Regions from separate parts of the Neobacillus sp. Fa239 genome, predicted to be linked through region 4. Evidence: riboswitches for the same ligand, from Rfam matches in the RefSeq annotation. Region 4 holds a riboswitch; each other region holds the start of a gene.
What was found. Region 4 has a riboswitch for S-adenosylmethionine ahead of metK (methionine adenosyltransferase). Riboswitches for the same ligand answer to the same signal wherever they lie in the genome.
Positions count from the first base shown of each region.

Region 1: another riboswitch for S-adenosylmethionine. It lies ahead of ACZ5XR_RS22620 (methionine biosynthesis PLP-dependent protein); the one in region 4 lies ahead of metK (methionine adenosyltransferase).
Region 2: another riboswitch for S-adenosylmethionine. It lies ahead of mtnW (2,3-diketo-5-methylthiopentyl-1-phosphate enolase); the one in region 4 lies ahead of metK (methionine adenosyltransferase).
Region 3: another riboswitch for S-adenosylmethionine. It lies ahead of ACZ5XR_RS23080 (methionine ABC transporter ATP-binding protein); the one in region 4 lies ahead of metK (methionine adenosyltransferase).

Region 1 covers NZ_AP041611.1:4,555,703-4,561,456, forward strand. The annotation lists gene ACZ5XR_RS22610 (paeninodin family lasso peptide) at 1-124, opposite strand, end outside; gene ACZ5XR_RS22615 (lasso peptide isopeptide bond-forming cyclase) at 139-2,079, opposite strand; SAM riboswitch class I at 2,480-2,595, shown strand; gene ACZ5XR_RS22620 (methionine biosynthesis PLP-dependent protein) at 2,757-3,869, shown strand; gene metC (cystathionine beta-lyase) at 3,869-5,056, shown strand; gene ACZ5XR_RS22630 (bifunctional homocysteine S-methyltransferase/methylenetetrahydrofolate reductase) at 5,053-5,754, shown strand, end outside.
Region 2 covers NZ_AP041611.1:1,231,851-1,237,604, forward strand. The annotation lists gene mtnK (S-methyl-5-thioribose kinase) at 1-568, opposite strand, end outside; gene ACZ5XR_RS05860 (carbon-nitrogen family hydrolase) at 646-1,560, opposite strand; gene ACZ5XR_RS05865 (aminotransferase class I/II-fold pyridoxal phosphate-dependent enzyme) at 1,542-2,726, shown strand; SAM riboswitch class I at 2,797-2,905, shown strand; gene mtnW (2,3-diketo-5-methylthiopentyl-1-phosphate enolase) at 2,979-4,190, shown strand; gene ACZ5XR_RS05875 (2-hydroxy-3-keto-5-methylthiopentenyl-1-phosphate phosphatase) at 4,187-4,858, shown strand; gene ACZ5XR_RS05880 (methylthioribulose 1-phosphate dehydratase) at 4,852-5,481, shown strand; gene ACZ5XR_RS05885 (1,2-dihydroxy-3-keto-5-methylthiopentene dioxygenase) at 5,511-5,754, shown strand, end outside.
Region 3 covers NZ_AP041611.1:4,637,979-4,643,732, reverse strand. The annotation lists gene ACZ5XR_RS23095 (toprim domain-containing protein) at 49-405, shown strand; gene ACZ5XR_RS23090 (thioredoxin family protein) at 416-724, shown strand; gene ACZ5XR_RS23085 (hypothetical protein) at 832-1,182, shown strand; SAM riboswitch class I at 1,316-1,422, shown strand; gene ACZ5XR_RS23080 (methionine ABC transporter ATP-binding protein) at 1,566-2,594, shown strand; gene ACZ5XR_RS23075 (methionine ABC transporter permease) at 2,584-3,252, shown strand; gene ACZ5XR_RS23070 (MetQ/NlpA family ABC transporter substrate-binding protein) at 3,267-4,103, shown strand; gene sufC (Fe-S cluster assembly ATPase SufC) at 4,511-5,296, shown strand; gene sufD (Fe-S cluster assembly protein SufD) at 5,318-5,754, shown strand, end outside.
Region 4 covers NZ_AP041611.1:4,447,797-4,453,550, forward strand. The annotation lists gene asnB (asparagine synthase (glutamine-hydrolyzing)) at 1-101, opposite strand, end outside; gene metK (methionine adenosyltransferase) at 226-1,428, opposite strand; SAM riboswitch class I at 1,631-1,784, opposite strand; gene pckA (phosphoenolpyruvate carboxykinase (ATP)) at 2,072-3,655, shown strand; gene ACZ5XR_RS22020 (DUF2584 domain-containing protein) at 3,698-3,940, opposite strand; gene ACZ5XR_RS22025 (alpha/beta hydrolase family protein) at 3,983-4,765, opposite strand; gene ytkD (RNA deprotection pyrophosphohydrolase) at 4,743-5,249, opposite strand; gene ACZ5XR_RS22035 (hydrolase) at 5,362-5,682, opposite strand.

The DNA of each region.
Region 1 (5,754 bases), 110 kb from region 4:
AAGTTAGATCTTTTTGAGGAGTATCCTGTGGAAATGCCTTATCAGTATATTGTCCATCTCCTCCAAGTCTTGTCATTTTAACATCTAACACTTCCAAAACTGGTTTTTGCCAATCTTTTTTCATACTATCACCTCCTTTCAAGAAAATTGTTTTATAAATCGATAGAGTATTAGGCTACGCATTAATATTTTATAGCTAGGGTCAGGTGCTCTTTCAATTCTAGGTTTTTCATCGAGACTTTTAATGGCTGCCTCAATCTCTTGAACATTTAAAAATTCTAAAACTCTTTCATCTTTCCTTAGCATTTCAATTTCATTTCTAAATGAATTCCAGTGCGGCACCATTCGATGAACCCAGTCAGCACCTTGTACCCCTCGTATTCGTTGATTTAATCTAACCTTATCAGGCAAATAATTTTTAGTTGCCCGTCTAATCAGTGCTCGGTCTAAACCATTTTGCACGTACTGCTCCTCTGGTACAGATAAACAATATTTAATCACCCTCATATCATTGGTCGGGTCACGACTCCATAATGGATAGCGTAGTGACAATTTTGCAGAAAGAGAGTTCCCTGCATTCCATTGGAAAACATCACTAAAATGTCTCTTTCTCTCATTAAAAAGATCTGAATTATTAAACCACCCGGTTTCACCAATTCCCTTTTTTTTAAGTCTATCAAATACACCTGTTCTCTCTGCAAATTCAATATTTATAAGCTTAGGAAGCTTATAACCTTTATAATTAGGATTTATACGATCAATAATAGGAAAAGCTGTTCTTGCGATAATGGGCAACCTGCCAAGTCTAGGTCCACCAACTTTTCGACAATATTGATCCAGTTCTTTATAAAGATGAATCCAGTTTAATTTCTTTAAAAGTAGAGAATAATAATCCATTGCATAACCCCATGAAATAGAAAAATTCCCTCTATCTCCATTAAGTAACACACCCATTCCTTCTTCATAAGCTTTTTCAAACATCCCTTTTATCCAGAAAGAGTTTTCAAAAAATTTATAGGGTGTTTCTAATAATTCTAGAAAACTATCAATTTCGGAATACGAGTCTTTTCCTTCAAAATCTAAATAGTGATCTTCAATTCCTCCAACGTGTTGTACTGTGGCTTTAATATATGGCCTTTCATCTGCCAACAAATACCTAGGTGTAAAATCTTTAAAATCATTTGGAGGGATATAACTGAAAGTGTGTAATGTTTTGTGTTCTTTTTTTAGTGCTTTAGCTGCGAAACTAACAACAGTTCCAGAGTCCAATCCTCCACTTAATTGGGATCCCACTTTACGATAAGTCCTCAACCTTGACGTAACAGCTCTATGAAATACTTCCTGAAAAGCTTCAATATAATCTTCATCTGACTTTAATTTCAACCTTACCCCTTGAGTCATAGTACAATACCTAGTTAAATTAATATTGCCTTTCTTAACTGTAAAGCTATGGGACGGAGGAATCTGATCAATATTTTTATAAGGAGTTTTTGAGGCATCAACTGCGTCAATCATTCCGCCAATTACCAGATATTCTGCAAGCCACTTTTCATTTAATTCTTTTTTTATATTAGGAAAAGATAATAGTGGATATATGACTGTACAAAACGCAAAATATTGTTGATTGCGATAAAAGTATAGTGTCCTAGCTCCAGAAAAGTCCCTAGCACCAAAAAGTTTCTGTTCTCTCTCGTCCCAAATCACAAAAGCAAAATCTCCAACTAAATACTTTGGAGCATCCTCACCCCATTTATCATAGGAAAGTAGAATAAGCTCACTGTCAGTTATTAATTTTTGTTTGGATTTCTTAATTTGTAGCTTTTCAAATAATTCTTCCCTATTATCAATAATTGCGTCTGCTGTTATGGCCAACTTTCTTTCCTGATCAAAATACGGAAGCTTTTCTCCAATGGATTCCGGGGTAATCCACTGGGCATGGCAGCCAAGAAAGACTTTGTCACTATGCCATGTTTGAACATCATCTGCAGGGAATTTCTCCAATTCCTTCATCGTTCGCATCCCATGTTCAAGATTTATAGGTTCATCGTTTAAATGATAAATTCCAGCAATAGCGCTCATCTTTTCCTCCTGCCAAACTTTACAAGCCTGTATGTATATTTCTACATGCTTTATGCTATAAATTTCATCTTGAAATTATAATTATAACTTTATTAATAGGTTCTTTAAATAGAACACCAAATGCACAATTACCCATAGAATTATAATAATAAATTAATCTCTCTTGATTTTCAGATAAATGAACGAGTAGATATTACTAAACTTATCGCTTTGTTTATCATTAGGTTCTTTATTAAGAACAATCCGTATATCAAAATTATCATCTCTTTTATTTGGTGTCAACTAGTTTATTGGAAATAAATTAGTTTATTTTTTCTGACCGGAAATTCTTATTTTTAAAAAAACAAATTGACACCCCACGCAATTTGTAGTAAATTTTATAAATAATCTAAATATTTATTTCTTATCAAGAGAGGTTGAGGGAATGGCCCTTTGACGCCTCAGCAACCTTCAATGGCTTGTTCATTGAAAAGGTGCTAAGTCCTGCAAATTATTAATTAATTTGCAAGATAAGAAGAATGACGAACCAGTCACACTGACAAAAGTCTTCTTCTTATAGAAGGCTTTTTTATTATATTGTCCCTTTAACGGATTACTGCGATGAATCAACAAGACATAAGACTATGGAGAATTAATAAAAAAGTAATTTTTTAGATACCTAGGAGGAGTGATTAGAAATGTACAAAATTGAAACGAAGCTTGCTCAGATTGGAAATCGCAGTGAAACCGTAACAGGAACGGTGAATCCTCCTGTTTATTTTTCTACAGCTTACCGCCACGAAGGAATCGGGCAATCAACAGGGTTTGATTATTCACGGACAGGAAATCCAACACGACAGCTTCTTGAAAAGACGATTGCTGATTTGGAAGACGGGGATCAAGGTTTTGCCTGCAGTTCGGGAATGGCAGCTATCCTTACAATTCTTTCTTTATTTCAATCAGGGGATGAATGGCTAGTTAGTGAAGATTTATACGGTGGAACGTACCGATTATTGGAGCAAGGCTACAAAAAATGGGGATTGGCATGTCAATATGTGAATACATGTTGTCCTAGTGAGATTGAAAGTAAGATTTCCCCTAAAACGAAGGCCATCTTTCTTGAAACTCCTACGAATCCCCTCATGCAGCAATCGGATATTGTCGAGGTTTCGAAAATCGCCAAGAAACACGGATTATTGCTGATTGTTGACAATACTTTCTATACTCCTGTTCTGCAGCAACCGATCAAGCTTGGTGCTGATATTGTCATCCACAGTGCGACCAAATATTTGGGTGGCCATAATGATGTACTTGCAGGCCTCATTGTTGCTAAAGGAAAAGATCTATGTGAAGCGCTCGCCTTCCATCATAACGGAGCAGGTGCCGTTCTCAGTCCATTTGACTCCTGGCTGTTAATGCGTGGTATGAAAACATTATCACTTAGAATGAAACAGCATGAAAAAAATGCTAAGCAAGTAGCAGAATTCCTTTCAAAGCATGAAGGCGTCACTGATGTTTTATACCCCGGAAAAGGGGGAATGCTTTCCTTCCGTTTAAAAGAGGAAACATGGGTCAATCCATTTTTGCAAGGACTCTCATTGATTTCGTTTGCTGAAAGCCTTGGTGGGACTGAAAGCTTTATCACTTACCCTGCCACGCAAACACATGCAGATATTCCGGAAGAGGTTCGAATTGCAGCAGGAGTTTGCAATCGCTTATTGCGTTTTTCTGTAGGAATAGAGGATGCTGAAGACCTTATTAACGACTTGGAGCTAGCATTTGCCAATATTAAAGAAGGAGTGAGAGTTTAATGGAAAACGAAGCATATTGTTTTGAAACGAGGCTCCTTCATAATCGGCATAAAATTGATGCAGTTACGGGTGCTGTCAGTGTGCCGATCCAGCACGCATCCACCTTTCATCAATTTGATATTGATCAGTTTGGCAAATATGACTATAGTCGTAGTTTGAACCCGACGCGGGAAGCATTGGAAGAGGTGATTGCTGAACTTGAAGGCGGAACAAGAGGATTTGCCTTTTCATCGGGAATGGCAGCGATCTCAACAGCGTTCCTGCTGCTTTCAGCTGGCGACCATATCGTGATTACCGAGGATGTGTACGGCGGTACATTCCGAATGGTAACACAAGTATTAACCCGTTACGGAATTGAACATACCTTTGTGGATATGACTGATATACATCAAGTAAAGCAGGCAATTCAGCCGAATACGAAAGCTTTTTATGTGGAAACACCTTCAAATCCCTTATTAAAAGTGACCGATATCCAAGCGATTTCTGAATTGGCAAAAGAAGTGAACGCCTTAACCTTTGTTGATAATACATTTTTAACACCTGCTTTACAAAGACCTCTGGAGCTTGGTGCGGATGTTGTGCTTCACAGTGCCACAAAATTTTTATCAGGACATAGCGATGTTGTCGCAGGTCTTGCCGTTGTAAAAGATGAAAGTTTAGCAGCACGGCTTGGCTTCTTACAAAATTCCTTTGGTGCCGTTCTTGGTGTTCAGGACGCCTGGCTGGTTCTTAGGGGGATAAAAACCCTTCATGTCCGGTTGGAGCAATCGCAAAAGGCCGCTGTCCAAATAGCAGAATTTCTAAATTCGCATCCACTGATCAAACGGGTCTATTTCCCTGCCCTTGAAAGCCATCCGCAGCATGATTTGCAAAAACAGCAGGCTGCCGGTCCTGGGGCCGTTTTATCCTTTGAATTAGAGGATGAAGAAGCACTTCGATCCTTTGTCGAGAATGTCCAAATCCCTGTATTTGCGGTTAGCCTTGGTGCGGTGGAATCCATTTTATCCTACCCGGCCAAGATGTCGCATGCTGCGATGCCGCAGGCAGAACGGGAAAAACGCGGGATTACCAACAGCTTGATCCGCTTATCAGTCGGTCTTGAAAATCCTGATGATCTGATTAAAGATTTTTCGTGGGCATTACAGCAGGTGAAAGAATTGGTACCACTTAGAGGAGAGTCATCATGAGTTTTTTAGAAAAATTAGAAAATCAAATTTTAATCGCCGATGGAGCGATGGGGACCCTTCTTTACTCGTACGGCACTGATTGCTGTTTCGAAGAATTGAATCTTTCGGAGCCAATGCAAATCCAAAATATCCATAAAGCGTATATCGAGGCTGGTGCTGATGTTATCCAGACCAATACGTATGCAGCCAATTATTTAAAACTGCAGCGCTACGGCCTCGAGGATTCGGTCAAGGAAATTAACAGTGCCGCTGTCCGCAATGCCAAATTGGCCGCCCAATCAAATGCCTATGTAATAGGAACAATCGGCGGCAACCGCGGTATTAAACCAAGCACTGTTACTATAGAAGAAATTAAGCGGAGCTTTCGTGAACAATTGTACTGCCTCTTGCTTGAAGGCGTGGATGGCTTGTTGCTTGAAACCTTTTATGATTTGGAGGAACTGGAAACGGTTCTAACCATCGCAAGGAAGGAAACAAAGCTGCCGATTATTGCCCAAGTATCTCTGCAAGAGCCGGGAATTTTACAGAACCAAACACCAGTAAATGATGCTTTAAAAAGATTGGAAAGTCTTGGCGCTGATGTCATTGGACTTAATTGCCGACTCGGTCCGCATCATATGTTGTTAACCTTTGAGCAGATTGAACTTCCAAAGCATGCTTTTCTTTCTGCTTATCCAAATGCCAGCCTTCCAACCTAT
Region 2 (5,754 bases), 2.5 Mb from region 4:
CCGCGTTAAAATAGGGATCAGTGAAAATTAGATCCTCGGTAATTTTACAAAGCTCGGGATTGATAAACTGTCGAACCTGTTCTTTTTTTAATGTTGGGCTTAATGCGTAATCGGATGTATAAAATAATGTCCTCGCCAGATATTCTCCAATATGATTAGAAATGAGCGGATAAGTCTCACCATTTATAAAGCCTGTCCTTGCAATGGATAGATGTGAGAGGTCTTCCATTACCGTTACCGCTAAAAAATCATTTGTAAAATAAACTTCTGGTACATAATCCGGTACAATTGCCCTGAATATTTTTAACGCATCCGCTTCAATTTTTGCCCTTTTAATCGTAAGCGGCCAGCTTTCCCCTACAACTTTTGCGTATGGAAGGGCCTGTTTGATAATAATACTCTTCCCATGGTGCGCATCCACTAGATGAAAGACTAGATTAAGATTTCCATCACCAATTTCCTGGCAGATAATGTCTGCATCATCGGCAAATATATTTAATGCTCGTCCAAGTTCAGAGGCAGTAGCTTCAGTTAGACGCTCGTAGGTTTCTTGATTAAGTATGCTCATATTGAGTTCCCCTAATTTTTTCAATTTGCTAAAAATAATATCAGTTTCAGATTGGAAGTGTCAATATATTTTGAATATTATTTATAAAATTCTGGTTTCCTATCCTCAAAAATCGGAATCTGTTTACGGATTTCTTTCACAAGTTCCAGGTTAATTTCAGCCATTAAAATTTCTTCATTTTCTTCTGCCTCGGCCAAAACCTCCCCCCATGGGTCGATGATCATGGAATGACCAGCAAACTGGTTGGCAGGATCGCTGCCTGAGCGGTTACATGCGATAACAAAGCATTGATTTTCAATGGCTCTGGCAATTAATAAAGCACGCCAATGTGATAGCCTTGGAGCAGGCCATTCTGCTACGACAAATAAGGCTTGCGCTCCAAAGGCTGTATGAGCACGAATCCATTCCGGAAAACGGATGTCATAACAGATGACCCCAGCAAACTGGTGGTGATCCAGTTGAAACAACCCCTTTTCTGTTCCAGCATTAAGATAAAGATGTTCATCCATAAGCTTAAATAAATGCAATTTCCTATATTGATGGATCAGTTCACCGTTATTGTTGATAATTAAAAGTGTATTATTCACTCCATTTTCACCTTGATCAGCCACAGAGCCCCCGACAAAATGAACATGATATTTTTTTGCTGCTTTGACGAGAAATTCAATTGTTTGAAGCGCATCTGGATCAGCAATGTTCTCAAGTCGGGTCAAGTCATACCCGGTGGTCCATAATTCCGGAAGGACTATAATGTCCGGTTTTTCTGACATCGCTTTTTCTATTAATTTTTCAGCCGATTGATAGTTTTTAGCAGGTTCACCAAATGCAATATCCATTTGCAGGCAAGCAATTTTCAAGTTCATGAAACTTCCCCCTAATATGAATTTCAGAATTTTTACTTTACAAGCTGATATAAAAGTTATATCATTTGTCACTAGAATTTCAACTTTAAAATGATGAGCAGGTGAAATAAATGAACCTTTTTCCACCATCCGATTTATTAAACAATCTTCCAAAGCAATTTTTTGCCGCTCTTGTCAAAAAAGTGGGGCAGTTTATTGAAGCAGGCCATGATGTGATTAATTTAGGGCAGGGAAATCCCGATCAGCCCACACCCATTCATATTGTGAAAAAACTTCAGGAAGCGGCTGAAAACCCTCTGAATCATAAATATCCCCCATTCCAAGGCTTTCGTTATTTAAAGCAGGCTGCAGCCGATTTTTATCAAAGGGAATATGGGGTGACGATTAATCCGGATAAGGAAGTCGCGATTTTGTTTGGGGGAAAAGCGGGCTTAGTCGAGATTCCTCAATGTCTCTTAAATCCTGGCGAGACAATCCTTGTTCCGGATCCAGGATATCCGGATTACTGGTCGGGTGTCGCACTTGCAAAGGCAGCAATGGTTACAATGCCGCTAAAAGAACAAAACGATTTTTTACCCGATTACAATGAGCTTTCAGAAGAAGACTTGGCTAAGGCAAAATTAATGTTCCTCAATTATCCAAATAATCCTACAGGAGCAATAGCTACGAAGGAATTTTTTGTTAACACCATAAACGTCGCGAAAAAGAACAATATTTGTGTTGTACATGATTTTGCATATGGAGCCATTGGTTTCGATGGTCAACGCCCGCTAAGCTTTTTACAGGTTGAAGGAGCAAAAGAAGTGGGCATTGAAATTTATACACTGTCTAAAACTTATAATATGGCGGGCTGGCGTGTAGGCTTTGCTGTCGGAAACAGCAGTGTAATTTCAGCCATCGAATTATTACAGGACCATTTATATGTCAGTTTGTTCGGAGCCGTTCAAGAGGCCGCAGCGGAAGCGTTAAATGGTTCCCAGGAATGTGTAAGGGAACTAAATCAACTTTACGAGAGAAGAAGAAATATTCTAATCGATGGCCTTCATTCGATCGGATGGAAGGTGACGGCGCCAAAAGGCTCATTTTTTGCATGGCTGAAAGTACCGGACGGTCTTACATCAGAACAATTTGCTGATTTACTCCTTGAAAAGGCGCATATCATGGTCGCACCCGGAATTGGGTTTGGGGAATACGGTGAGGGCTATGTTAGGGTAGGGCTGTTAACTTCAGAGGAACGTCTTGGAGAAGCAGTGAGAAGAATAAGTTTATTAGAAATTTTTAATAATTTGACTTGACAGAATATTCATTTCTTGGGATAATGCAAAATAGTTAACAACATTTTAATGTGAATAAATACGAATCGTTTTCTTATCAAGAGCAGGCGGAGGGACCAGCCCGATGAAGCCCGGCAACCGACTTAAACTAGTTTTAAGCACGGTGCTAATTCTTGCAGCGAAAAGCTGATAGATGAGAAGATGTTAGTTATCGTTACTAACCTCTTCTTTTTGAAGAGGTTTTTTATGTTTTAAGGGAAAGGGAGATCAAATTTGAGTGAAATTATTGCCTCATATTTACTACATAATGAAAAAAATCCAGGAAAAAAAGCTGAAGAAATTGCATTAGGCTTAACAGTAGGCTCGTGGACGAATTTACCTGAATTGGAACAAAACCAATTGAGAAAACACAAGGGCAGGGTCGTTTCGATTGAAGGGCTTGAAGTGAAGGAAGATCAATCACTGATTCGGATTGCCTATCCGACGGTCAATTTTTCAAACGATTTGCCGGCTATCCTCACGACTGTTTTTGGAAAACTGTCACTAGACGGCAAAATTAAGTTAGTGGATTTACAATTTGATGATTTCTTAAAGGCACAGTTTCCTGGGCCGCGATTTGGCATTAATGGCATCCGCAGCAAACTTGGTGTTTTTGATAGACCTTTGTTAATGAGTATTTTTAAAGGAGTGCTCGGAAAAGATCTTACATTTTTAACAGAACAGTTAAAACAGCAAGCCCTTGGCGGTGTGGACATTGTTAAGGATGATGAAATCCTTTTTGAAAACGAGCTGACACCATTTGAAAAAAGAATAGTTGAAGGGAAAAAGGTTTTAAAAGAGGTATATGACGAGACAGGGCATCGGACCTTGTATGCTGTAAACCTTACTGGAAGAACCTCCAAGCTAAAGGAACAAGCAAGGAAAGCCGCAGAGCTTGGAGCTGATTTATTATTGTTCAATGTATTCTCTTATGGACTGGATTGTCTGCAGGAATTACGGGAGGATGATGGAATCGCCCTGCCTATAATGGCCCACCCGGCCTTTAGCGGAGCATTGACATCCTCTTCAGAATACGGGGTTTCCCATGGCTTATTACTTGGAAAACTTGTTCGCTACGCAGGGGCTGATTTGTCGTTATTTCCATCCCCATACGGGACCGTGGCTTTAGAAAAATCTTCAGCACTATCTATAGCGGAAGAATTAACTGTAGAAGATTGTTTTAAACAGACATTTCCTGTACCGTCCGCTGGGATTCATCCTGGATTAGTGCCATTATTGATTCGAGATTTTGGAATTAATTCTGTGATCAATGCCGGAGGAGGAGTACATGGACACCCGGCAGGTGCACGTGGGGGAGGTCTTGCCTTCCGACAAGCAATCGAATCTATTCTTTTAGGCCGAACTCTTGCTGCTGGCGCAGAACAATACTCTGAGCTGGACATAGCCCTTAAATTGTGGGGAAATGCCGAGGTAACAGCAAAATGACCAATCCGGTGATTTATTGCGACTTTGACGGTACGGTTACGGAAAGTGATAACATCATAGCTCTCATGAAAAAATTCGCTCCTGAAGGTTGGGAAACCATCAAAGATCAAATTTTAGCCAGAGAACTTTCGATTAGTGAAGGAGTAGGAAGATTATTTTCCCTCATTCCAACTAAATGGAAGGAAGAAATAACCGCTTTTGCGATTGAAAATGCAAAGATTCGTCCTGGTTTTAAAGAATTTGTAGATTTTGCGAGAAGTGAAGGAATTCCGCTTTACATTGTAAGCGGTGGAATTGATTTTTTTGTGTATCCCATTTTAAACAATTACGGTCCATTTGATGGAATCTATTGTAATGAGTCTGATTTTTCAGGGGATCGAATCAAAATTCTTTGGCCCTATCAATGCGATTCCTTTTGTCAGCATGACTGCGGTTGCTGCAAACCAAGCATTATTAGAAAACTTACAAATAAAGACAGCTTTACGATTGTGATCGGTGATTCCGTTACAGACTTAGAGGCAGCAAAACATGCAGACTTTGTGTTAGCAAAGGATTTGCTTCAAGAAAAATGTGAAGAATGGGAAATCAACCATCAAGGTTTTTCTACCTTCTATGATTGCATTGCTGAAATAAAAAAGAGAATTGAGGTGGGGAAGATAAAATGTTAAAAGATAGATGGACTGAATTGGCAGATGTTAAGGATGAGCTGGCAGAAAGAGATTGGTTCATGGGGACGAGTGGAAATCTGGCGATTAAAGTTAGTGACAGCCCATTGCAGTTTTTGGTTACTGCAAGCGGAAAGGATAAAAGGAAACGCACCGGTGAGGACTTTTTACTTGTTGATGAATTCGGCCGGCCTGTCGAGGAGACCCATTTGCGTCCATCAGCCGAAACCTTGCTGCATGTAGAAATATACCGCAAAACAAAAGCCGGCTGCAGTCTGCATGTGCATACGATCGATAATAATGTCATTTCTGAAGTGTACGGTGACCGGGAAGAAGTATCTTTTCAAGGTCAGGAACTAATCAAGGCCTTTGATAAATGGGAAGAAGATGCTGTGCTGAAAATACCGATTATTCGAAACTATGCTCATATTCCTACCCTGGCTCATGCGTTTTCGGAGCATGTTAATGAGGACTGCGGTGCTGTTTTAATTCGCAACCACGGAATCACGGTATGGGGGAAAACGGCCTTCGAGGCAAAGAAAATCCTTGAAGCAACGGAGTTTTTATTCCGTTACCAACTGCGATTATTGGAACATAAACCTTACCAATTATTTAAAGTAGTTTAATGTAAATATAGTTTAGGAGGAAAATGAAAATGGCCTACATTTCATTTCAAAACAAAGAAGAACAAATTCATGCACAGGAGGAGGTAGCTAGCTTCCTGGGCGGCCAAGAGGTTATTTATGAACATTGGGATATTGCCAAACTCCCGCAATCACTTGTTGAAAAGTATCTGTTAAATGATGAGGAAAAAGCAGAAATCCTTCATGCATTCTCGGAAGAAATCGCTGATATTTCTGCACGAAGGGGTTATCAGGCACAGGACGTGATTTCATTAT
Region 3 (5,754 bases), 190 kb from region 4:
AGAATATGTTAACATTAAACCAACAACTCCATTATAAGGTGATTAATTATGAGTGACTCGTATGTTGACAAGGTTCTAATTGTGGAAGGAAAATCAGACAAAAAAAAGGTAAAAAGTATTGTGAAGGAACCGGTTGAAATTATTTGTACAAATGGAACGATCAGTATAACCAAATTAGATGAACTGATTGATTTTCTTGAAGACAAAGATGTTTATATTCTGGTGGATGCCGATGAAGCAGGTGAAAAGCTGCGCAAACAATTTAAAAGGGAATTTCCTCATGCGGAACATATCTATATTGACCGGATGTATCGTGAAGTAGCCACCGCCCCTGAACATCATCTTGCCACTGTATTGCTTGGGGCAAATATTGACGTTCATACCCAGTATTTAGAGAATTGCTGAGCGAATTGTTATGAAGGAATGGAACAGAGAAGAATACTCTTCATTCATGGAAAATCAATCATCCGGCCTTGTTTACTTTTATACGCCATTATGCGGTACCTGTCAGGTTGCTTCGAGAATGCTTCAAATTATTGAGGAAATGGTCCAAGTCCCAATGGGGAAAATGAATATCAATTTCTACCCAGAGCTCGCCAAGGCACACGCGGTTGAAAGTGTTCCGTGCCTATTGTTCATTCAAAATGGAATGGTGGCAGAGGTATTGTATGCTTTCCATTCAGTTCCTTACTTACTAGAAAAAATAAAATATTATTTTAACTAAAAAAACAGATGCGAAACATCTGTTTTTTTTGTCGAGCGATTATTAAAGGAATTCCTGGTGTTATACGGAATATAGATAGTATTGCCTATAGACCGGAGTGATGAGAAATGATTGATTCTATTCGTTGTTTTCTTCTTAAAACAAAAGAACATCGACATGTCCTTCAATTAATAAAAGAAACGGATTCTATCATGATTAGCTTCATCTCAAACAACGAAAGCATCACATTGTCCTTAAAAAATGGCGAAATCACATTGCTTCACGATTCAGAGGAAATGTTCAATAGATATGAAATTTATGGTGATTTCTCAGCCATTGAGCAGCTCCTTACCGGCAAGGAACGATTAAGAAACTTGGTCAAAAGAGAGAAATTGTCGATAGTGGCACCGTTTAGAAGGATCCTCATGCTGGAGTCGCTTTTTTATTTAACAAAAGGGACCGACGTTGCTTCAGCCTAAAAAATACCAGAATAATTTTTCAGAAAATGAGAAAATTCCGTTGACACTCATTTTTTTCCGTGGTACGATTGCTTTCGTGATAAAAAATTGCTTAAGTCATTTAACGTGTTAATTGAATATAGTTGTTGAAAAGCTCTTATCAAGAGAGGTGGAGGGATGTGCCCGATGAAGCCCGGCAACCGTCAATGTTTATTGAAATGGTGCCAATTCACACAAAGCATTTGCTTTGGGAGATGGGAGAAAGGTTCTATTTATAATGCCTTTCTGCCTGTGCAGAAAGGCATTTTTATTTTTCTAAAATAGAATGTTTTAATAAAAATTTCAAACCCTATATTTAAGGAACACTGTGTAAATGGATTTGACGGATAAAAGAAGGTGATTCAATGATTTCGATTAAAAATGTCCGAAAGGTTTTTCCATCGAAGCAGGGGCAGTTAAAAGCAGTAGATGATGTCAACCTGGAAATAAACGAAGGAGAAATTTTCGGTGTAATTGGCTACAGCGGAGCTGGGAAAAGTACGTTAATTCGTATGCTGAATGGTCTGGAACTTCCTTCTGAGGGATCTATTACCGTGGCTGGCCGAGTTATTTCACAAATCAAAGGCAGTGATCTTAGGAAAGCTCGCCAAGAAATCAGCATGATTTTCCAACATTTTAATCTGCTATGGTCAAGGACAGTGAGTGAAAATATTGCTTTCCCATTAGAAATAGCGGGTGTCAAAGGACCGGAAAGAGCTAAAAGAGTAAATGAACTGATTAAACTAGTTGGTTTAGAGGGAAGAGAAAATGCTTATCCATCGCAGCTAAGTGGCGGACAAAAGCAAAGAGTCGGCATAGCAAGAGCGCTGGCGAATAGCCCGAAGGTGTTACTATGCGATGAAGCAACCTCAGCACTAGATCCGCAAACGACAGATTCAATTTTGGATTTGCTCGTTGATATTAATAAAAGATTAGGTTTAACGATTGTGTTAATCACCCATGAAATGCATGTTATCCGTAAAATCTGCCATCGGGTCGCAGTCATGGAAAACGGGAAAATTGTTGAGCTTGGTCACGTGCTGGACGTATTTAAGAACCCAAAAGCTCCAATAACCAAAAGATTTGTTCAGCAGGTTACTGAGCCCGAAGAAACGAAAGAAACAGCCGAGCATCTTCTTGAGAGGTATCATTCGGGTCAAATCGTTCAGTTGACCTTTATCGGGGAGGCGACCGAACAGCCGGTGATCACTAATCTAATCCGAGCGAATGATGTGACGGTTAATATCCTGCAAGGGAAAATATCGCAAACCCAAAGTGGTTCATATGGTACCCTGTTCATTCATCTCGATGGCAGACGGGAAGCAGTCGATAAAGCCATTGACTTTATTCGCACGCAGAATGTTGGCGTGGAGGTGGTAACAAATGAACAGTAATTATTTTCCGAATGTCGATTGGCAGGCAATGTGGGAGGCAACAGTCCAAACGCTTTATATGACTGCGGTTTCGGTACTGGCAACCTTTATTTTAGGAATCTTGCTTGGGTTAATTCTATTCCTGACATCTTCAGGGAATATGTGGCAAAATAAGCCGATTAACGTGGTCATTAGTGCAATAGTGAATGTCTTTCGGTCCATCCCGTTCATTATCTTAATTGTCTTATTAATTCCTTTTACAAACCTATTATTTAAGACAATGATTGGTGAAACCGCAGCATTACCAGCACTGATTATTGGGGCAGCTCCGTTCTATGCCAGAATGGTTGAAATCGGTCTTAGAGAAATTGATAAAGGCGTTATTGAAGCGGCAAAGTCAATGGGTGCCACAACGGGCACAATCATTTGGAAAGTGCTGTTGCCGGAATCGATGCCGGCGCTTGTTTCAGGTATTACCGTTACCGCCATTGCTCTTGTCAGCTATACAGCCATGGCCGGAGTCATTGGTGCAGGAGGTCTTGGGAATCTTGCCTACCTGCAAGGTTTTGAACAAAACCAAAATGATGTCACTTTTGTGGCAACGATTATTATTTTGATTATCGTGTTTGTGATTCAGTTTATTGGTGATGCATTTACAAAAAAATTAGATAAAAGATAAAAGGTGAGGTCAACATGAAAAAATGGATTAGTTTAGTATTAGCGTTATCATTAGCCCTTGTATTAGCAGCATGCGGAACATCCAGCAACAATTCTTCAAGCAGCAGCGATAAAGGGTTAACAAAATTAGTGGTAGGAGCTTCAAGTGTTCCCCATGCTGAAATTTTACGTCAAGCACAACCTATTTTGAAAAAAGATGGAATTGACTTAGTCATTAAAACATTTCAGGATTATATTTTACCGAACAAAGCATTGCAGTCAAAGCAGCTTGATGCAAACTACTTCCAACACATTCCTTATTTAAATGCCCAAAATAAGCAATTTGGTTATGGCTTTGTTAATGCTGGCGGGATTCACATTGAACCGATTGGTGTTTACTCGAAAAAATATAAAAAATTAAGTGATCTTCCTGATGGCGCACATCTAATCATGAGCAACTCAGTTGCCGATCATGGCCGTCTGCTATCTTTACTTGAAGCACAAGGCTTAATTAAATTAAAACCAGGTATTGATAAAACAACTGCAACGATCAAAGATGTGGTATCCAATCCAAAACATTTAATTTTTGATGCAAAATATGAAGCAGCCTTATTGCCAAAAATTTATCAAAATGGTGAAGGCGATGCCGTATTAATTAACTCCAACTATGCGATTGGCGCAGGATTAAATCCGCTTAAGGATTCCATTGCGATTGAAGGTAAAAACTCGCCATATGTAAATATCATTGCGGTACGTAAGGGTGACGAAAACAAACCGGCTATCAAAAAACTGGTAGAGGTTCTTCATTCTAAAACGATTCAAGACTTTATTCTTAAAAAATACAAAGGGGCCGTTGTCCCAGTATCACAATAATATATATAAGAAGAAATACAGAAAAGTCGGTGATTGATTCACTGGCTTTTCTTATTTGGCCATAGGACTATATACATGAAATAATTTACAACGGTAAAAATAGATAAGTATTAAACCTGAAATTGAGATAGCAAATTATAAAAAAATAGGGTATGATTTTATCCGAGTGTGTTTGTCTGCATTAATATAAACCCCTCAGAAATGCTGCCTAATTTGGCAAATTTCACATTGTTTGGAAATTCATTCTCAATTAGTAGCCGATCAGTGAAAATGATTTCTTGTTATTACTGTTTAGGAGTTGCTAACACATTTCATTTGTTATAAGATTGTAATGAGAATAGAATGAGAATAGAATTCTAGACCCAATGGTTAACTTGATACAAAACTTTCTTTGCGGAGGTATAAATATGGCTGGATCAACTTTACAGATCAAAGATCTACATGTAGCAATTGATGGGAAAGAAATTTTAAAAGGTGTAAACCTTGAAATAAAAGGTGGAGAATTCCACGCAATCATGGGACCGAATGGTACTGGTAAATCTACTTTATCATCTGCGATCATGGGTCATCCTAAATATGAAGTAACAAGCGGTAACATTTTATTAGACGGACAGAATGTCTTGGAAATGGAAGTAGATGAGCGTGCGCGTGCAGGCCTGTTCCTTGCGATGCAGTATCCAAGCGAAATTAACGGCGTAACCAATGCCGACTTTTTACGTTCGGCTATCAACAGCCGCCTTGGTGAAGGAAATGAAATTTCATTAATGAAATTTATCCGTAAAATGGATAAACAAATGGAATTCCTGGAGATGGACCTGGATATGGCACAGCGTTATTTGAACGAAGGGTTCTCCGGCGGTGAGAAAAAGCGTAACGAAATCTTACAATTAATGATGCTTCAGCCAAAAATTGCCATCCTGGATGAAATTGACTCCGGTCTTGACATTGATGCCTTAAAAATAGTTTCCAAAGGGATTAATGAAATGCGCGGAGAAGACTTTGGCTGCTTAGTGATTACCCACTATCAACGACTATTAAATTATATCACTCCTGACTATGTGCATGTTATGATGCAGGGCCGAATCGTTAAATCAGGCGGACCAGAGCTTGCACAACGCTTAGAAGCAGAAGGATATGACTGGATCAAAAAAGAGCTTGGAATTGAAGATGAAACAGTTGGGCAAGAAGCGTAAGTAAGTGTTAGGAGGATTACAATGACAACAGAAACGAAATTACCTTTTGATCAGGATTTTGTTCGTTCTTTTTCAAAACAAGCAGGCGAACCTGCTTGGATGGAAGAGCTCCGTTTAAAGGCATTGGCTGATTTTAATAATCTTCCAATGCCAAGGCCGGATAAAACAAAAATCGATAAATGGAACTTTACCCAATTAAGTTCACATACCGTAAAAAGTGAACCATTCACTTCATTAAGTGAATTACCGGAAGAAGTAAAAGCACTCGTTGCGGAAAATAAAAACTTATACATTCAACGCAATCATACACCAGCCTTTTTATCATTATCCGAAGATCTAAAAAGTAAAGGTGTCATTTTTACCGATCTTCTAACAGCGGCAAAAGAACACGGGGATGTGTTGAAAAAATACTACATGACTCAAGCGGTGAATGCCGATGAGCATCGTCTGACTGCACT
Region 4 (5,754 bases):
CCACGATGGGTAATGATATCGTTCATATTTTTAAATAGATGTTTTTGATTTTCCCGGTAGCTTTGCGTTTGTTCATGAACGCAGCCAATAAAACCACACATGATTACCCAACACTCCCAATCTGGAATTCCAATATAATTAAGATATTATCCAGTTTTCACCTGTTTTAGAATCCTTAGTCAAATAAAAAGGGAGCTGCATGAAAAAATGCAACTCCCTGCTATATTATCGATTAGAAGCTTGTTCACGTAACTTGTCTGCTTTATCTGTACGCTCCCAAGGAAGGTCAACATCAATACGGCCAAAATGACCATATGCAGCCGTTTGTTTGTAAATTGGGCGGCGAAGGTTCAGCATATTGATGATACCCGCTGGACGCAGGTCAAAGTTTTCACTTACTAAATCCACCAATACCTCTTCACTTACTTTCCCTGTACCAAATGTATCAACCGAAATGGAAACCGGTCTAGCGACACCGATTGCATAAGCCAGCTGTACTTCACACTTTTCTGCAAGTCCGGCTGCAACAATATTTTTTGCAACGTAGCGGGCTGCATATGCCGCAGAACGGTCAACTTTTGTAGGATCCTTACCAGAGAATGCACCGCCGCCATGACGAGCATATCCGCCATACGTATCAACGATGATCTTACGTCCTGTTAAGCCGGCATCCCCTTGTGGTCCGCCAATAACGAAACGGCCTGTTGGGTTAATGAAATATTTTGTGTTTTCATCGATTAGTTCACTTGGAACTACCGGATTAATAACATATTCCTTTAGATTGCGTTGAATTTGCTCCAAGGCAATTTCAGGATGGTGCTGAGTAGAGATTACGATGGTGTCAATCCGTACAGGTTTATCATTTTCATCATACTCAACCGTTACTTGGGTTTTACCATCTGGACGCAGATAAGGAAGAATCTCTTCTTTACGAACCTCTGTTAAACGACGGGCAAGCTTATGTGCAAGAGAAATTGGAAGAGGCATAAGCTCTTTTGTTTCATTACAAGCAAAACCAAACATTAGACCTTGGTCCCCTGCACCAATTGCTTCAATTTGTTCATCAGACATTTGACCTTCACGAGCTTCAAGTGCCTGATCAACACCCATCGCAATGTCAGCTGATTGTTCGTCAATAGAGGTTAATACAGCACAAGTCTCAGAATCAAAGCCGTATTTAGCACGATTGTATCCGATCTCTTTTATCGTTTCACGGACAATTTTTGGAATATCCACATAAGTAGAAGTTGTGATTTCCCCTGCTACAAGGACTAAACCAGTGGTTACGGAAGTTTCTGCCGCAACACGGGCATTCGCATCCTTGGCTAAAATCGCATCTAAAATCGAATCAGAAATTTGGTCACAAATCTTGTCAGGATGACCTTCAGTTACTGATTCAGAAGTAAACAAACGACGTTTTGTTGACATCTGAATTCCTCCTAAAAATGAAATAATATGATACGGAACTCATTCCCTTAGTAGTATGAAGTTAATAGGGGGTTTTTATGAAAAACAATCCCTAGTGTATTTTCACAATGGAAATAAATGATTAGCGAATTAACTGCACAAAATACAAAAAACCTTTCCATTATGAGGAAAGGTTGAAAGCAAAAGATTTGCGCGCCTTTCACTCTTATCGTCCAAGGTCAAGCCTTGCTTCAGGTTTAGCACCTTTGCTCGGAAAATGTGATGGAATAATAAAGCAATTCCGTTGTTGATCATTTTCGTTGTTGCAGGTTGCTGGGTTTCATAGGGCCTGTCCCTCCACCAGCTCGGGATAAGAGAGTATCCGTTCAATTTTCAATCTTACCCCACGCTGTCGAACAATGTCAATAATTTTTTTGAAAAGAATCTTAATTAAAAATTGCCCAATCACTCATACTAAATTCGCATTGTTTCATATAAAAGAAGCATAATCCTATGTAAATTATCATTAATTTTGCCTAATTTTATAATTGTGGTATTGAAGTCAATTATTTTATTAATTAGTATAGACTATTAAAATAAATGTGTTATACTTTTTACCAAGAAGAGATCATTTAAAAAACTTAAAAAAGGAAGGATTCTTAAAATGAATTCAGTTCATATTCCAAACGGGTTAAAACAATTACTGAGTGAAAGCCATGTCCAGACCCAGTTATCCGTACCTCAACTTGTTGAAAAAATTTTACTCCGCAATGAGGGGACCTTATCCTCAACCGGTGCCATCCGGGTTTCCACAGGAAAATATACAGGACGTTCACCAAAAGACAAATTTATTGTTGTTGAGGAATCCACTAAAGATAAAATCGACTGGGGAAACAATCAGTCCATTTCCGAAGAAGCTTTTACAAACCTTTATCATAAAGTTCTAGACTATTTAAAAGATAAAAATGAGATTTTTGTTTTTAAAGGGTTTGCTGGTGCTGATAAAAAGACTCAGCTTCCGATTCAAGTAATAAATGAATATGCCTGGCATAATTTGTTTGTCCATCAATTATTTATTCGTCCGAATGAGGAAGAGATGTTATCCCATGATCCAGGGTTTACGGTTATTTCTGTGCCTGACTTTAAAGCGAACCCAGCTGTTGACGGGACAAACTCCGAAACTTTTATTATCATCTCTTTTGAACAGCGTACTGTTTTAATTGGCGGTACAGAGTATGCAGGAGAAATGAAAAAATCTATTTTCTCTGTCATGAACTATTTGCTTCCTGAAAATAATATTTTATCGATGCATTGTTCAGCCAATGTAGGGCAAGAAGGCGATGTGGCCCTTTTCTTTGGGCTATCCGGAACAGGAAAAACGACTCTATCAGCCGATCCTACCCGCCGTCTCATTGGCGATGATGAACATGGCTGGTCGGCTAACGGTGTCTTTAATATCGAGGGTGGCTGTTACGCGAAATGCATTAACCTAACGAGGGAAAAGGAACCGCAGATTTTTGACGCCATTCGCTTTGGTACAGTATTAGAGAATGTGACCATCAATCCTGAATCAAGGGTCGCTGATTACGATGATGGGACATTAACGGAAAATACAAGAGCAGCATATCCAATCCAAGCGATTGATAATATCATTCTTCCAAGCATTGCCGGTCATCCTAACACGATCGTATTCTTGACTGCAGATGCCTTTGGCGTATTGCCGCCAATCTCTAAACTGACAAAGGAACAAGCCATGTATCACTTCTTAAGCGGCTATACTTCCAAGCTGGCCGGTACAGAACGCGGAGTAACCGCACCGGAAGCAACATTCTCAACATGTTTTGGTGCGCCATTCCTTCCGCTTCGTGCCACTCGGTATGCGGAAATGCTCGGCAAAAAAATACTTGAACATGGAGCAAATGTATTTCTCGTTAATACCGGCTGGACCGGCGGTGAATATGGCGTTGGGAACAGAATGAAGCTGTCCTATACAAGAGCCATGGTGGAAGCTGCACTTGAAGGGGAATTGAATCATGTCGAAACGGTTCAAGACTCTATTTTTGGATTAAATATCCCTCTTCATATTGCGGGTGTTCCTGATGAAGTTCTTCAGCCGCAAAAAACTTGGGAAAATTCACAAGCCTATGAAGTAAAAGCAAAAGAATTAGCGGCAAAATTCCGTGAAAACTTTAAAAAATTCACCACCGTTCCGCAAGAAATCATCGAAAATGGCGGACCGATTGCATAATAGAAACAAAATGGCTGACCCTTTTTGGGTCAGCCTTCTTTTTTAATTTGTCGAATTCAATGAAATTAATTGATAAGTTATAACCGTTGTTCGATTCTGCCATTCCACTTTCTTGATCACAGCTGTTCCGTTTGAATCGCTTTCAATCGTTTTTCGAACATCAATGGGAATATCAATCGGATAAAGTCTGTATCCTTCTTTTTCCAAGAGAAAGAGATTTTCTTCCACTCTTTTTTCCCGGCCCTTCGTAACAATCAACGTATTCACTTCAAGGGGCATACCCATCACAAATCCGCTCCTCTGCTTGGTTCTAATAATATATTATCATTAATTGCCCTGACTTTTCATCCACCTCGATAGGTCTGCTACAATTTTTCGGTTTATCATCGGAGGAAAATAATGTGTGTACGACTCAAAATACCAGGACTCAACAGGTCTATTAAGCATCCTTAACCGCTTTTCAAGCCTAAAACCATGCTCCACCGATACATTTTCATCCTTCACCCCATGAATAATCAAGACGGGAGCTGCCAAATTCTCCAGTTCAAATAATGGTGTCCTCTCATGGTAGCGTTCGGGATATTTTTCAGGTGTGCCTCCGATTACCCTTTTCATCATTCTCCGCAAATCTTTTCGTTCGTAATAGGTTAGTGACATATCACTTACACCACCCCATGTGACAACAGAGGAGGCATCCGGAAACTGAATTCCTGTAAGTAATGCCATCACACCTCCGCGGGAAAAGCCAAAGATGTGAATCTTTTTAACCGAAGTGAGTGATTTTAACAGTAAATAGGCAGAAAATGCGTCTTCTCTATCCTTCCCTGCAAAATCTTCATTTCCTTCCCCGCCTTGATTTCCGCGATAAAAAGGGGCAAATACAGTAAATCCCTCTGCAGCAAATTGAGCAATGCGGGCTGGTCTTACCCTGCCGACATTTTTTATTCCTCCCCTTAAATAAAGAAACCCGTCACAAGTTTCCATATGCTTCGGTGCTGCGAGCATTCCTTTTACCTGTAAGCCATTAGATATGTAAGTGATGATTGTTATTTCCACATTTGGATTTGGAGAAGGGAATCGATATTGATTAACAATTCTTCCGCTTTCCATCTTCAACTATTACATCTCCTTGCAGTTTTTCAATATGTTTCATGCATTCCTCTATGACTTGGTCCTTCATAATAAAGCTGTAATCATCTCCAAACCGATCTTTTAAGAGATCTCCTTTTACAAAAACCGGCCCGTTTGTTTCGAGATAACTATTCGTTCTTTCCATTCTCGTTATCATTCCCCAAAACACAGCTTTCACAAAGGCCTCATTTTGACTGGATACTTTATATTCCCCAATCCTTATGATGTCCCCCAGAATGGCACCGGTTTCTTCATACACTTCTCGTCTTGCCGCCTCTACAAGCGTTTCACCTGCCTCTTGTTTCCCTCCTGGAAATTCAAGCCCGCGTTTTTTATGATTCGTCAGCAGCCAGCCATTCTGATACTGACAAATAACTAGAACATGTTTTGTTTCCTCTTGAAATTGATTTTTTGAAAAAGACAAGCTCACTTTATTCCCATAAAAATCATAAAATTCTTTCATGACAAACCCCTTATAAAAAACAATGTTGCTTTTATTATAATCGATTCATCTGAAAAGAAGAAAAATCCTTATCTATTATCGATAAGGATTTATTTCACTTGTTAAATTAAGGTTACCGAGGTAAAATATTCATACTCTCAATATGTGCTTTTGTTCCCTCATCACCAAGCTTGTGAATGATGCTATAAGCTTGTTGCAAATTGCTATCATAGTCATCATTGTCTTTGTCATGGTGATATTCCTTAAATGGAATATGCGCCCTGATAAATGTCCCTAATTCATTGGAGCAGTTTTGCTCGAAGAGTTCACGAAGCTGAGTAATTTCCTCATCAGTAGCATGAATTTTATAACTCCATGTCGAACTTGTTGCACTTCTCGATATTTCACCTGTACCAACATCTATATAATAGGTTTTCTTTTGATCATCCATCATGTCATCCCCTTATAAATAACTATCTTTCGTTTTCCACAAACAGATAAATTTTATTCTTTTTGAAAAATTAGT